DNA from 2 places in the Leeuwenhoekiella obamensis genome. Region 1 is predicted to be linked to the other one. Evidence: riboswitches for the same ligand, from Rfam matches in the RefSeq annotation. Region 1 holds a riboswitch; the other holds the start of a gene.
What was found. A riboswitch is a leader RNA that binds a small molecule or an ion and turns the genes downstream of it on or off. The one in region 1 is predicted to bind cobalamin.

Region 2: linked by a shared signal. The riboswitch ahead of metE (5-methyltetrahydropteroyltriglutamate--homocysteine S-methyltransferase) and the one ahead of ACZ5L8_RS04075 (TonB-dependent receptor plug domain-containing protein) in region 1 are both predicted to bind cobalamin.

Annotation. Positions count from the first base shown of each region.
Region 1 is NZ_AP029251.1:915,457-923,644, forward strand. It holds gene ACZ5L8_RS04050 (DNA recombination protein RmuC) at 1-475, opposite strand, end outside; gene ACZ5L8_RS04055 (hypothetical protein) at 557-940, opposite strand; gene ACZ5L8_RS04060 (ABC transporter ATP-binding protein) at 953-1,738, opposite strand; gene ACZ5L8_RS04065 (FecCD family ABC transporter permease) at 1,738-2,763, opposite strand; gene ACZ5L8_RS04070 (ABC transporter substrate-binding protein) at 2,756-3,895, opposite strand; cobalamin riboswitch at 3,983-4,259, shown strand; gene ACZ5L8_RS04075 (TonB-dependent receptor plug domain-containing protein) at 4,325-6,181, shown strand; gene ACZ5L8_RS04080 (S41 family peptidase) at 6,257-7,714, opposite strand; gene ACZ5L8_RS04085 (RNA polymerase sigma factor) at 7,826-8,188, shown strand, end outside.
Region 2 is NZ_AP029251.1:597,239-605,426, reverse strand. It holds gene ACZ5L8_RS02750 (YqjF family protein) at 1-283, opposite strand, end outside; gene ACZ5L8_RS02745 (sulfatase family protein) at 383-1,756, opposite strand; gene metE (5-methyltetrahydropteroyltriglutamate--homocysteine S-methyltransferase) at 2,023-4,329, opposite strand; cobalamin riboswitch at 4,512-4,702, opposite strand; gene ACZ5L8_RS02735 (glycoside hydrolase family 172 protein) at 5,154-7,052, opposite strand; gene ACZ5L8_RS02730 (sulfatase family protein) at 7,760-8,188, opposite strand, start outside.

The DNA of each region.
Region 1 (8,188 bases):
GGTCAATGCTTTCTTTGTTAGAAAGCTCAACTTTTTCCTCAAATGTCTTTATTTTCTCCTGAAGCGGCTTCAGCAGAATATCAAGATTTTGTTTGTTCTGTAGCGTGAATTTACTGGACTTCTCATCTAGTATTTTATTAGCTACGATCTCAAAATCCTTAGTGAATTTTTCCTGAAGTTTTTCAAGTTCGTCTTTGTTTTCCTGCAGTCGCGTAGCCAGATTTTCATATTCTACGTTGCGCGCTGTAAGTTTGTTTTGCAATGCAGAGATCTCGCTATTCAGATTGTTTCTGGTTTCTTCGCTTTCGCGGAAAGCAAGCTCCGTACGCTCTAGATTTTGTTTCTGGCTGTTAAGCCTTTCTTCTAGTGAACTAGTAGCCGACTTGGTTTTTAGCCCAGCGATTAGGTTGCCAAAAAAGAAGCCGATTCCCAAGCAGATCACGGCTGTGATGAGTGTGATTAATGTGTCGCTCATGCGAAAATTAGGTTTGAATCAAAGATACATTTTGTAAAACAGGTTAATAAATGCCTTTGCAAGATTTTATTAAAAGTTATTTTAATGTTTAGAACCCTTCCAGCCTTTATAAATGATTATTAAACTGACTGCAGTCAAAATGATTCCAAAAGCATAATCATTATCGCTCTCTATTTCTCCATCAAAAATATAGGTTTTACCATCTGCGCTTCTATACATTTCAACTTGCTTTGCATCTTTATATTTTCTGTAAAAATGACCATTGGTACTCTTTATTATTGTATCGCTTTTGTATACAATATCGAGAAAATAGTCGTTTCTCCGGTATTTTGAAAAGCCTATTATATTGACTTTTACCTTATGGTTATATTTTAAGGTTTCATTATCTAGATAACCATTCCTAACCCCGATTAGGCTGACGATGAACATGAATAATCCTCCAAAAACAAGAAATTTATCTTTCATTTATTGTGAAGATTAAGAGTTATCTTTTATCAAAAACCTTTTCTGCTCTCTATCAAAAGCAACGATTTTAGACGGGAATAAATCATCAAAATGTCCACAGCTCACGAGATTTTCTGGTGTGTCAAAAATGGTTTTTCCGTCTTTGATGATTACCATTTTATCACACAGCGGCAGCACTAATTCTATGTCGTGCGTGGCAAAAATCATGGTTTTGCCCAACTCTTGGCTGAACTTTTTCAGCAGCTGAAAAATAGATGCTTTATGGTGCAAATCAAGATGTGTTGTAGGTTCATCAAGAACTATGATGTCTGTATCTTGAGCAAGAGCGCGAGCAATCAAGGCACGCTGCAATTGACCATCGCTAAGCGTATGGCATTTTCTGTTTTTTAGTTCAAGAAGTTGCGTCGCTTCGAGCGCGTCATAAATCGCTTTTTTGTCATTTTGCGTCAGGCGACCCAGCCAATTTGTATACGGTTGCCTTCCTAGAGCTACAAGTTCGCTAACACTTAGATTTTTTGAAATAGGTTGCGAAGTAAGCACTATGCTTAGTTTTTGACTCAAAGTCTCAGGAGCAAAACTCTGTATATCGCTTCCGCGAAAGCGAATCTCACCTGATAACGCTGGCAAAAGCCCGGAAAGAGAGCGTAGCAATGTTGATTTCCCAGAGCCGTTGACACCTATTACTGCGATGTTTTCTCCTTTGGCGAAAGCCAAATTAATATCCCGCGCAACCACCGAATCTTTGCTGTAACCAATACTCAAATTTTGAGTGCTTAATATGTTTTCTGGGCTAGACATTAAAATATCAATTTACGTTTTCTAACGAGCAACCAGATCACGACCGGAGCGCCCACAAGCGAAGTTATGGCGTTGATGGGAAGCGTAAAACTATTTAATGGCGCTTGCGCGATGCTGTCACAAATAAGCATGAGCAAGGCTCCGCCTAGCATGCATGCCGGCAATAAAATCCAGTGATTACTGCTCTTAAAAACCTGCCGAATCAAATGCGGTACCGCAAGACCAACAAAGGCAATGGGACCGGTAAATGCCGTGAGACTTCCTGCTAAAATACTAGTGGCGATTATGATGATGAAGCGGCTTTTTTTAAGGCTTACGCCCAAAGTCTGTGCGTACTGGTCGCCAAGTAAAAGGCTGTTTAACGTCTTTATTGAAAGTACAGCGAGCGCAAGACCAATACAATAACAAAGCGCTAAAATTCCTGTGCCTTGCCATGAGATATCGCCCAAGCTACCAAAAGACCAAAAAATATACCGCTGTAATTCTGATGCCGGACTGAAATAAGCTAAAATACTTACCACGGCAGCCGTCAAACTCCCAAACATCAACCCAATGATTAAAAGCGCCATGGCGTCTCTTACTTTTGCGGCCACGAGCATGACGATGCTCAACACTAAAAAACTTCCCAAACTCGCTGCGATTACCGTACCCCAATTTCCTGTTGTGGCAAATGTAGAAGCACCAATTGCTGCGCTGCCTAAAATCAAAAGTGCAACCCCTAAACTCGCGCCACTACTTATCCCTAGAACAAATGGTCCCGCCAGAGGATTCCTGAAAAACGTTTGCATCATGAGTCCGGCGACTGCGAGCCCACTGCCTGTGAGAATAGCAGCAATGGCTTTAGGCAAGCGATAATCTAAGATGATATATTGCCAAGCTGATTTTTTGGCTTGACCGCCAAAAAGAATACTCAAAACTTCATCAAGCGGAATCCAAACAGAGCCCAAAGCGAGATTTGCCAAGAAGACAATCATCACTAGGGCGCCCAGAAATAGAAACGTTTTTGTGTAGTTTTTACTAATCATTTAATGGCTTGAAAAAATGAGGTTCATATTCCTGAACCAGTTCAGGATGAAAGATTTTTACAAGGTCTTTTAAAACCCAATCTGGTCTGTTTGGCGCGACTTCATAATAGAGCAGTCCGCCGGTTTCTCCTTTTGCCGACCCAAAACCATAGATTTTCTTTTCCTGAAAGGCTTTGAACTGCGCATAAGCATCGCTGCTATTTTTCATTTCGGTGTACGATTCAAAGGCATTGGGGGCAATCCAAAAATCAGCGTTTTGTGCTTTGTCGAGCACTTCTTCCAGGCTTAGAGAAAGACTTCCTGTTCCTTCAGAATCTGCGTAGATGTATTGTGCATTTGCATCAGCTATGAGTTGGCCTGCCCAACTTTCGCCTCGAGGCAAATACCAAACATCTTTAAATAAAGCACCGCTTAATACCGTTGGGTTCGCTTTCGCGGAAGCGGCAAGTTTTTGAGTTTTTACGTACTCTGATTCTATTTCAGAGAAAATGGAATCAGCAACTTCTAATTTATTGTAGAAAGCGGCAAAAAACTTAATCCACTCAGCTTTACCTAGCGGGTCGCGCTCAACCCAATCACCGTTATAAACCACAGGAATTCCTGCACGTTTGAGAGATTCCAGCGCTTTGTTTTCTCCTTCTACGCCAAAACTTACAACAACATCTGGATTGAGATTTATCGTGGTTTCTGTATTGATGGTTTCATTTTGTCCTAACTCTTCAATTTTGTCGGCGTTGATAAGCGCTCTGGTCTTTTCTGAAGAAATAAAATCAAGATTAGGGAAGCCATTTAAGGTGTTCTCCACGCCAAGCATTTCAAGCGAGGGAATATGTGTGGTGCTTGTAACCACAATGTTTTTCACCGGAATTTTAACCGTTGCATCTGCTTTTATAGAATCTGGTAGCGTTATATTTTCTTCTACTAAAGCATACACAAAATCTTTCTTTGCATCAGGGAAAGCTTCGGTAACTGTAATGATTTTAAAACCTTCAAATTCTGTGATTTTAAAACCGTCAGCATGCTTTATTTCAATCTGTTTTCCGGATTTAAGCTGGATTTCATTGGATTTCTTTTTGGCGCAAGCCAAAACCAAAAACAGCGAAAAAAGAGTAAGTAGTCTCGTTATTTTCAAAACGTGATTTAATTATTGTTCAAAAGTATGCAATAATCATTCAACAAAATCCTGCGATTTGATATGCTTGCAAACTTATTTGCCATACCTTCGCCGCCGAATTTTGGTTGACTACCTCAATTTTTTTGAGATACGTCATTAAAAGGGAAGCAGGAAAAATGAGATTTGAGAATATAGAAATGAGATATTAGACATCGTCTTTTCTCCTTAATCTAACTCTTTTTCTTTTTAATCTGCGCTGTTCCCGCAACTGTATGCCTTTCGCTTTAAGCGAAAAATGCACACTCCAGCCACTTTCACCTCGCGTGATGGGAAGGCCGTGCACCAGGCGAGCCAGGAGACCTGCCATTTTTCACTATTGTAAAACCTTCGGGATAAAGGTTTGCATGAGAGATTTTCATGCCTTTTTCCGTATTAATCAATTTAAAAATGAACACAAAAAAGTATGTGTTTGCAGCCGGTGTATTGGCTTGCTTTTCTGGGTTTGCGCAACAGCAACCAGAAGAACTTAGTGAAGTAGTGGTGACAGATTCTAAGACGCCGCTTAAACGCGAAAACAGTGGTAAAGCTGTTGTAAAGATCACGCAGGAAGAACTAAAACAAAATCCTGGGAAGTCGCTTGCAGAGATCATCAACACTGTAAGCGGAATGGAAATTAACGGTAGCCGAAGCAACGCCGGGCAAAACTTGAGTTACTATGTGCGCGGCGGGAATAATCGCCAGGTTCTTGTGGTGATTGATGGTGTGCAAATGAGCGACCCATCGCAAATCGCAAATGATTATGATTTGCGTCTGCTAGATGTAAATACTATTGAAAGTATCGAGATCATTAAAGGTGCTGCGAGTACATTGTATGGTAGCGGCGCTGCAGCTGCAGTAATTAATATTACTACTAAAAAAGCTTCAGAAAATAGTATTCATGCGAGCGTGACAAGTGTTACGGGAACTAACGAAGCGCAGGATGACCGCGATTTTACATTGGCAGATTTTCGTAATAATATTAATGTGAGCGGTTCGCTTGATAAATTCACGTATCAGGTTGGTTTTGGTCATCAAAAAACTGACGGGCTTTCGGCGGTTGAGGGAACTGAGTCTGATCCCTTTAGTCGTCAAAATTATAATGCAAAAGTGGGTTATGGCTTAAGCCAAAATCTTAACGTGGGTGTTTATGCAGATTATGAAACGTATGATGCCGCTTATGATAATTCTTTTCCGCTGGAGGATGCAGATTTTATCGCTACTAGCGAGCAGAAGCGTATAGGTCTTACCAGTGACTTTGGGTACAATAATGGTAAAATCGTTCTAAATGCAGCATACAATACTATTGACCGCGCTTTTGAATCTAACTATCCTAGCGCTTATGAAGCAGATAGCTATGTGCTGGATCTGTATAACCGTTACACGTTTGGTGAGCAGTTTTATACCGTTTTTGGTTTTAATTATGTGGAAGGTCGCACAGAATATGGCGAACAAAAAAGTAGCACAAATGCTGATCCGTATGCAAATGTGGTTTACGTTTCAGACTTTGGGTTGAATGTAAATGCTGGCGCTCGTCTTAACAATCATAGCGATTATGGTAGCCACGCGGTTTATAATTTAAATCCGTCATATCGTTTTGATATCAATGATGGTTATGTGAAATTCTTCGGGAGTTATGCGACTTCTTACATTGCGCCGTCGCTTTCACAATTGTACGGTCCGTATGGAGCGAATCCTGAGCTAGAGCCAGAAGAAGACAGAACCATTGAAGGTGGGGTGGAGTTGAACAAAGGTATTTTCCGCGTAAGCGCAAACTACTTTAACCGTCTTGAGCAAAATTATATCAATTATGTGACGATCGATTTTGACACGTATGAGGCACTTTACCTTAACGTTGACGAAGATTTTACCGTGAGTGGAGTAGAGGCTGAGGCTGAAATTAACCCAACAGATTGGTTGCGTTTTAGAGCAAATTACACTTTCGTGGAAAGTCTAGACCGTCAAGGGCTGCGTATCCCGAAACATAAAGCCAATGCGATTTTAGGTATTGATCTTGACAAAAAGAGTTTTGCACAAGTGAGCTATCAATATACCGGAAGTCGCACAGATGCTGACTTTGTAAACGGCGGAAACGTAGAACTTGATGCTTTTAACCTTGTTGACCTGTACGTAAGTCGAAAAATTCTTGAGGACAAAGTGAATATCTTCTGGGGTTTCAGTAATATTTTTAACGAGCAATATACTGAGCTGGTAGGCTACACTACAAAAGGAAGAAACTTTAGATTTGGTTTCAACATGGAGTTCTAAATGAATCTCTAAAATGAAGATTAATAAAAAATCCGATGATCGCTCATCGGATTTTTTATTGACTATAATTGAGTTTTATTTTTTCACGACATCTACGTACATGCGTTGATACGTGAGGTTTTCCATACCTTTTTCACCAACAGTTGGTAAAACTTTAAAGTCTGCTCTTTGTTTGGTAAACGAGCGCGTAGAAGTTATTTCGTTTAAGGCTGCAGCCAAAAGTGGTTCGTTCACATCACCTAGCGTACCTAGATCAAATACATTTTCTTCTACTTCAACATCAGGATCAATACCATTTACAAAACCAGTTGTACCCGCAGCATTTGCAGAAGTAAAGATCAATGGCTGAATTGCATAAGTATGATTAGGATTTGCATCATTACGCTGAAAGTTTGGCGCTTCGCTATCATAAAATGTAGTTGACGCTTGAAACTTACCCACAGTAGTTGTCCCTATTTGAGTTACATCTATATAAGGAGTCAAGCCGTTAATTACAAGCTCGCTGGCAGAAGCAGAACTTCCTGTTGCGATAATGAAAACACGTCCTAGCTCTAGGCTATTAATATCTTCACCCGTTTTGATTTTTGTATTAAATCTGTTATTAAGCGTTTCAGGATCTTGTTGTCTAAATATTTCTTGGATTTGCGGGTTCCAAACTTCAGTTGAGAATATTTCTCCATCAAATTGACCTGTGATCATCGCTGCAAGATCTGTTGCTGTGCGCACAGAACCACCACCGTTATAACGTAGGTCTAAAACAAGATCAGTTACTCCGTTAGAATTAAATTCCGCGAAAGCATCATTAAGCTGTTTATCAAAGTTTGCTGTGAATGAGTTATACATTAAATATCCTATTTTCTCGCCATTTACATCTAGCGTCTTAGCAACGAGAATAGGATTCTCAGTAAGTTCTACTTTATTAAGATCTATGGTTTCGCCGGTAGATTGAACGGTAGAACCATTATAAGTTGCAAGTTCAATGGTATAGCTGTCTTGACTAAGTAACACGCGCGAAGCGTTTGATAAAGAGTTGCCTGTTGCAGTTAATTGCTGGCCATCAATTTTATTAAAAATATCGCCGCGCTCAATTCCTGCTTGATCTGCCGGACTGCCAGGTACAACATAGCGCACTACCGCCATAACATTTACACTACTTCCTGGTTGAAGTCTTAGTGTAAAATCAATACCATTTTGCAGAGTAACTCCTGCAAAAGAATTCTCAAGCTCAATATAATCGTCTGTGATAAAGCTAAAGCGATCGTTGTTTTGATCTACCAATCCATCATAAAAGAAACTCTCTGGCGAATCATAACTATTAAGAAAAGCTGTATACTCTTCATCAGTCTCAAATGCATCATCTGCAAGTACAGCAACATTGGGTTTGTAGAGATACCATATGTTCATCGCCTTCCAGATAAAATCATTGATCTCAAGATCAGAAGCCGGTTGAACTTCATCATCTCTGTCTTTAAAACAAGATGATGCGGTGAGTAACAAACAAAAACCCAATAGAATTAGGGAAATCTTCTTCATAATTTTCTTTTTCTTTAGAACCTTAAAATTACGGTATTATTGTTAAATGAAAATCTTTTGTAACAAAATACACAGTGGGTCGTCATCCTTGTAACTAACCACAACAGAACAATGAATCAGAACGAATTTCTAAAAATCGTTTCGCCATTTCAGGATAAGCTTTACAGGCTGGCAAGAAGATTGCTTGTCTCTGAGGCTGAGGCGAAGGATGCGGTTCAAGAGGTTCTTTTAAAACTTTGGACTAAAAAACAAAAGATCAAAGAGTATCGTAGTGTAGAAGCATTTGCCATCACTACAACAAAGAATTATTGTTATGACAAGCTCAAGGCAAAAAGTAGCAACAATCTTAAAATTGTACACAGCAATTATGAAGATAGCAGCTACGACACTGCCCGTCAAACCGAAGCAAGAGATCAGGTAGATCACGTTTTTAAACTAATGGAAACGCTACCAGAACAACAAAAGATCATTTTG
Region 2 (8,188 bases), 320 kb from region 1:
TAGGAACTATTTCTTTGATAAAAACAACTCCACGTTTCCACACGCCGTTTTCTAAACGTCTTACATAAAACCGTAAATTAACCTCCTCAAAATTTACATGATACGGCACTTTTACTCCTAGTAAACGAGTGTTTTTAAACATAAATCCAACTAGGCTCACATAGCATTTTCCTTCCCATAAATCTAATTCTGTTCCATGTGGTACGTACTTGTGCAGGACGGCTTCATCTATTACATAATTAGCCAAAGCTAGTTTGCGCCATTCGGCTTTAAGAAAACTCATAATTAGAACGTATTACTATAAAAATAAGCCTTTTTAAAGAAGCTATAAAAGAACGATCAAGGAAATATAAAATCTTTTGGCTGCAGCCAAAAAACTAATCTATTTATAATCCTTCCCTTCTCTACTTTGGTTTACAGAGGTTAGCCAGTTGGCAAGCTCGGCTTTCATTTTACTTGCTAATGCTGGTTCTTTGGTAAGGATATTATTTTCTTCTGAAGGATCATTAAGAAGATCATATAGTTCGAAGTTCTGCCCCTTCATATCCCGGATCAATTTGTATTGATTAGTTACCCATGAAATCTTGGGATTACAGATAAAACCGATGGCTTCATTGCGCTTTTCTGCTTTGCCGTTGATAGCATCCAGCAAGCTTATTCCATCTAAAGGACGATCGTCTGGATAATCGATATCTAGAATATCAATCAGTGTAGGCAGATAATCGCTCGTAACCATTGGGAAAGCTGTGCGTTTACCTGCTTCCCAAGTGCCAGGCCAGATCGCAAATGCAGGCACACGAACGCCACCTTCATGCAGACTTCTCTTTTTGCCTTTATAAATACCCGCACTTCCAGGAGTTTTGATTTCGGGACCATTGTCACTACAGAAAAAGATAATGGTCTCTTCTGTGATGTCAAGCTTTTTTAGGGTTTCCCAAAGTCTACCTATTTGCTCATCCATTGCGGTAATTGAACCATAATACAATTGCTCTTCTAGACTTAGGTCTTTATACATATCGCGATGCTCTTTATCTGTTACCACAGGTAAATGCGGCGTGTGCAACCAAACTGTTGTAAAGAATGATCGCTCTTGCTTCGTTGCTTTTTCTATAAAAGGCAATACTCTATCCATGATAACTCTAGAGTTATCGCCTTCTAGATTATCTACAGCTTTGATGTTTTCTCCCGTCCAATATGCGGTGCCGTAGCTCTGCACAGCTGACTTTCCTTCTACAGCACGCCACCCAAAATGCTTACTCTCATCTTCTTTAAAATTCACCGGATTTACCATGGGATCGTATGTAGGCACTTTAGATTCGGTGCAAAAGAACTCATCATACCCATGTTCTGACGGGATGGTGTACTCATCTATAAATTTTGCTTTACCTCCTCTATTTGCATCTGGCTCTGTAGTGGTTAAAGTACCCAAATGCCATTTACCAAAATGCCCAGTAGCATATCCTTCTTTCTTTAAAAGCTCTGGTATGGTGATCTCTCCTTGACGCAAGTGACCGCTATTTGCATAAGGCACATCTGTGCGCAACGGATTTCGTCCTGTTATAAAACTGGCGCGCGTAGGCGAACAAACCGCAGATGCCGAATAGAACCTGTCAAAGATCACTCCCCTACCAGCCATTGCATCCAGATGCGGAGTCTTAACAACATTATTCCCATTAAACCCCACATCAAACCATCCTTGATCATCTGTCATGATAAGGATAATGTTAGGTTGTTTATCCTTTGCTTTTTGAGCCATTAGGGTGTTCCCCAACAACACAAAACTTAAAAACAAAAACAGGCCGGACAGTCGGTAAGAATTCATGAGATGCGATTTAAAATAGAAATGCAATATATCCCTACTCTGCGGAATTCATTGTAAATCCTGTAGCCAATCATGGTAAAATTGAACACCCTCAAAAAAAAAAATATAATCTTTAATGCAGAAAATCAAAAGTTTACAAAACATAAGTTTGTACACTAAAAAGAAACCCCTCAATTTCTTGAAGGGTCCCACGATTATAGTTAAACGGTTGCTTCTACCGCGCGCATCTCACGCGCTGCGTTCACCATGGCTATCAGCGCCAGGCGTGTCTCTTCCCAGTGGCGGGTCTTGAGTCCGCAATCTGGGTTTACCCATAGTTGGGATGGTGATATTACCTTTTTGGCTTTCGCCAAAAGTTCTACCATTTCCACCATAGACGGCACCCGTGGGGAATGAATATCATACACCCCAGGACCTATCTCATTGGGATAATTAAATTCCGCGAAAGCGTCAAGCAACTCCATTTGCGAGCGTGAGCATTCTATGGTGATCACATCGGCATCCATAGCTGCGATATGCTGTATGATGTCGTTAAACTCAGAATAGCACATATGGGTATGGATCTGTGTGGCATCGTTAACGCCACTTGCCGAGATCCTAAAGGCGCGCACCGCCCATTGCAAATAGTTTTGCCAGTCTTCTTGACGCAAGGGCAATCCTTCACGTATTGCCGGCTCATCTATCTGGATGACCTTGATCCCGGCTTGCTCTAGGTCTACAACCTCATCCCTGATGGCTAGCGCTATCTGCGTGCAGGTTTCCATACGAGGTTGATCATCCCTTACAAAAGACCATTGCAGTATTGTTACCGGCCCTGTCAACATCCCTTTTACCGGTATGTAGGTAAGGTTCTGTGCATATTGCGTCCAGCTTACGGTCATTGCTTGCGGCCGTGATACATCGCCATAAATGATAGGTGGTTTCACACAACGGCTACCGTAACTCTGCACCCACCCGAATTTGGTGAACACAAAACCCTTCAGCTGTTCGCCGAAGTATTCTACCATATCATTGCGTTCAAACTCGCCATGCACCAATACATCCAGACCTATTTCTTCTTGCCAGCGTATCGCTTTACGGGTTTCTTCTTTAAGCAAGGCATCATACTCCTCTGCGGTTAAATTACCTTTTTTAAACTGTGAACGCCATCTGCGCACCTCAGCGGTTTGTGGAAAGGAACCTATCGTAGTCGTGGGATATTCTGGGAGATTCAGATTTGCATGTTGCAATGCTTGTCTGTGTTCAAAGGTGCTCTGTCGTTTATCATCAGCTTCGGTGATGTTTGCTACGCGTTCTTTTACAGCCGTGTCATGAATCAATGCAGCGCTTTTTCTACTGGCAATGGCTTGTGTATTGGCTACTAGTTTTTGCTGTGCCCCATTATCCTGCGGATTAACAACCAATGTTCTTAACCTGGCTATCTCGTCCACTTTCTGTTTGGCGAAAGCCAACCATTGTTTTATCTCCGCATTCAGCGATGTCTCGCTACCCAGGTCACACGGCGTATGCAGTAGCGAACAAGAAGGTGCTAGCATCACTCGGTCTGCGCCCAACTTGTCAATGGCTCTTTCAATAGTTTGTAACGATTTCTCGAAATCGTTCTTCCAGATGTTGCGACCGTCTACTAATCCCAGAGATAGTGACAAGCGTTCTGGCACAGCGTTAAGTACAGTATCAAACTGCTCTGGGCTACGAACCAAATCCACATGCAATGCACAAACCGGCAATGCCGTTGCCAATGCGGTGTTATCACGCAATCCTTCAAAATAGGTAGCGACCAAGGTTTTAAGTTTTGGGTGTTTTTGTTTTATTTCCGCGTAAGCGAGATGATAGGCCTCCTGCTCCTGCGGCGATAGGTTAAGCGCAAGGAACGGCTCGTCAAACTGAATCCACTCTGCCCCTTCTGCGGTTAGCTGCTCCAGTATTTCGTGATAAACGGGTAAAAGTTTTTTAAGCAGCTCGATACGGTGAAAACCGCTCTCCTTCTCCTTACCCAGCAAAAGATAGGTTACCGGGCCCAGCAATACGGGTTTTGTGAGTATGCCTTTTTTTTTGGCCTCCTTAAATTCTTCTATCACCTTGGTAGAGAACAACGAGAACTGCTGGTCTTTACTGAATTCAGGTACGATGTAGTGATAATTGGTATCAAACCACTTGGTCATTTCCATCGCTTTGATGTCCAGACCGTCTTGTTGATACCCACGCGCCATGGCAAAATAGAGGTCGTTCTCTGTATTGCCTTGCTTAAGGATAACCTCATGATAACGTGATGGGATGGCGTTTACGGTAAGCGACATATCAAGCACCTGGTCGTAATACGAGAAATCGTTAGACGGAATCAGGTCAATACCGGCTTGCTGCTGCAGTTTCCAATTGGCCACACGGATGTCATGCCCCGTTTTCCAAAGTTCATCAAATGAAATCTTACCTGCCCAGTAGTTTTCGCAGGCGCGTTTCAATTCTCTCTGGCTACCTATACGCGGATAGCCCAGAATGTGTGTTTGCATTTTCTTTTAACTTTAAAATGATACAATTAGTTAAAAGTTCCTGGCATGATTCTCTGCCATGCAAACGCGATATGTAAAAAGAAGATGTAGCGCAGGGTTGTAGTGTACAGACATAACTATCCTTATGCCGTACTTAATAAAACTGCACCAAACCTGACTTTTTGCTTCAGACCGCGAAAGCAAAGCCATAGCGGAAAAAGGCAGGTCTCCTGACTTATAACAGACTTTATCGACCTTCCCATAGGCTTGTGGCCTACAGTGGTACGCAAGGATAAAATCTAATCATGTTACTTACAGTTGCGCGACAGCTCTGGATTTGCACCAGATTCCCTATTAATGCACGTTATGTGTAACCCTTTCCGATAGATGAAAATATGTAAAGAACTAAGCGGTAAATGTAGGCATTGTCTTTTTGGTATGCTTTCTTTTTTATCGCTAGTTGCGTTTTAAGTATTAAGTAGTGAGTACAAAGTAGTGAGAAATTAGAAATACGAAAGTAGAAATTAGAAAGCTTGAGGGACGAATAATGAAATACGAAAGTAGAAATTAGAATGCTTGAAAGAAGAGGGATGAAATACGATGGATGTATGACTTAGGACTAATCCAATCTTTGTACTTAATACTCTGCACTAACAACTAGCAACACTACTGGTTATTGAGCGGAGCCGAAATAACACTTTGTTACAAATTAAACTTTGTACTCTATACTTAATACTCTGTACTAATCCAATTTCTAATTTCGTTTTTCTACTTTTCTATCAACAAACAACTCTACTGGCTATCGCCCAGAGCCGAAATAAAACCCTTTTCACTGATCTCAGTGCCTACTGTTTATCCAAAATCAGTCTGTTAATACGTATTTGATTTTTGCGCTCTTCACCAGGCATAAAGCGTATAGTGAGTGTCTGGCTAAAGTTATTTATTTCCAGATCACAGAGGTATAGTTTCTGCTCATCTACTGTGGTATCTGAATAAAAGTCCACCACATCGCCCACCTGCTTTTGACGTTGCCAAAGTTCTACTTTAGTTCCTCTAGGGCTTTTACCAATGTCTGCATAAAGTTTGTACATCCCATTAGGTATTTCGCTAAGCTCTATACGCATCTGCCCATCTCTTGAAGTAAATGTAGTGTGATCTACAAGCACATTACCAGCAAAGCTATACTTCATCAACTGTGGATATAACATATATGTCTCTGGTATATGCACAACACTCATCTTATTAGTAGGCTGAGTTTGTGTTGATACTATATTCTTATTTGCATAATACAGCGCCACAGAAGTATAGTCTACAGGCATGTTATTATCTTCAGGGCCATGCTCAATAGTATGTTGTATGTCATTTGTGAACGGCATCTTATCAGCTATAAAAAGTCGATATCCACCTGTTCTTGCATAGGGTAAAGAATAATCAAGCGCTCCATAGAGTGGTAAACTGATGCCTCTATCCCATCTATCTAATAATGCATACCAACCACCATTAAAGTAATCTTCACTACCTGTACCATGCACACGCATTTCACCATCTATGATAGTGACATCATCTCCTTCAAAAAAAAGAGTCATCCCGGGATTAAGCCCCTGTGCTTGTAATATTGTACCCACATAATGTCCTCTTCCATTCCCTTCTAATAACACATGTGGCTCTCCCAGAGCGGGATTACTATTCTTATTCCAATATGCATAAAGCTTACCCTCTTTTTTACTTTTGCGTTTATCTGCAGACCAATATATATCGGCAACTATAGGAATATTCTTTTCTCCTGCCCCTAGTTTTCTATAGATCAATTCTACACGCGCTTTATTATCATAAGGCATCGGGTATTTAAAGTAATTCACGTTATCCTTAGTCCCCATAAGTACACTTTGCATAGAGGTCTTGCCAAAGGCATACCCATAAAAATCTGCAATTGGCATATATATGGCTGCCGTAGTTTCGTCATCATAAGTGATTTTAATATCTACCTGCTTTTGTAAACCTTCATAAAGATCAGCGTGAGATAATTGAAATCCCATGATCCTACCACCCTCATAAAAATCTGCAAGTGTTATACTTTGGCCTGGAGCCAAAACCTTTTCTACATGAATCTTTTTATCTGCTTTAATTATCAGTGGCTTATCCCAAGTTTCTACTAATGTCTTAAGTTGATCTTTAATAGTATTAACATCTGAAACATTAAAGTTTTCAACCTCCTGATCATCAGGATAAATAGTATGTTGTATTTGATAAAACTCTAGCTTCTTACCTCTAAGAATGATCTTACATCCATTGTTAAATGGTATAGGAAAATATGAATAATATCCGCCTACCTCATTACCGCAAAGCGGAGCTTCAAATGGAAATACTTTACCGCTAAACAGATCTAAAAAACGAATTGAGTATTGAGGTTTCTGGCTTTCGCCAAAATAAAAATCAAGCGTATCTGTAGTGGGTGTTGGTGTCCAGATCCTATTGATCACACCCTTTCCCTTTGCTTCAAAGATCACCAGACTACTATCTTCAGTTTTTCGTATAAAGGAGTATTTACCACTAAAACCGTCATTATTACCACCCGTTGTGTCATAGGATGACACCTGCAGTAACTTAGTATCATCCACATATTGCGGAAGCTTATCAAATGTACTTAGCTTCTCTAGCTCTGTACTAATATTGATACTCTTACTCTGAGCAAACAGCGCCGTACCCCCTGTGAGTAAAATGGCGAATAAAATAATTGTTCTCAAAACCGATAGATTATTCATAATTATCTAAAGGTAGTTAATTTACCCTAAGCTTTGTTTTATGCTTTTTACCTATTGCAAACAGCCTGATTGGTAAGACTTAGCAATAACCTATACTTTGTACTCTATACTTAATACTCTGTACTAACATCTACTGGTTATTGAGCGGAGTCGAAATAACATGTTGTTATAAATAATCTTTTCTTTTTAAACTTTCTTCTTTTTTCCATTGATGAAAAAAGAAACAAAAAAATCTAGGCTTGTTTTTTATTCCTTGAATTGTGACGGAAACTTTTTATCATTCACGATGGAAACCGTTGCACTAGTCCATCGCTCCTCTGCCCAACGCTAAAAGTCTCCTACAATTACTACGGAATAAAAAAAGGCCGGTAAACTAAGAACCAAAAAGAAAAATTGACTTAAGACTAATTAAGTTCATTGAGCGGAGCCGAAATAACACCTCTTTGTCCTTTGTACTCTGTACTCTGTACTTAATACTCTGTACTAATCCAATTTCGTTTTTCTACTTTCTATTTTCCGTTTATCGAGCAGAACCGAAATATCACTTTGTTACAGATTAAACTTTGTACTAATCCAATTTCTAATTTCTTTTTCCTACTTTCTACTTTCCCAGTTTTCACCCAGAGCCGAAATAAACCACTTTGTACTTTGTACTTAATACTTTGTACTCAGTACTAACATCTAACATCTTATTTCAACTCAAGCTGCTCCACGTCGCTGTTCAGGCCGCCGCGGATGGTTTTAAAAGCCTCTATCATTTCCTGTAGTTTTTCTGTGTTGGCTTGCGCCAAATTATTTTGCTGTCCCTCATCTTCTTTAAGATTATACAAAAGGAACTCATCGCTGTTGCCCAACTCGATATTTACCTGTTTTTCCACTGCAGGACCTTGATACGGTGGAATCATTACCCAATCGCCTTTGCGCAATGCCGTGCGGCCACTTGCTTCTAGTATAAGTTCTGCCCTACCGTCATCGGTCTTGCCCATGATAAGGCCTAGCATGTTCTTACTGTCAGCGCCTGCTTCTTCTTGTCCCACCAAAGCACTGATGGAAGCAAACAAATCCATCTGCGAAATAAGCGCATCGCTCTCCCTAGGCTGTATCTTTCCTTCCCAATA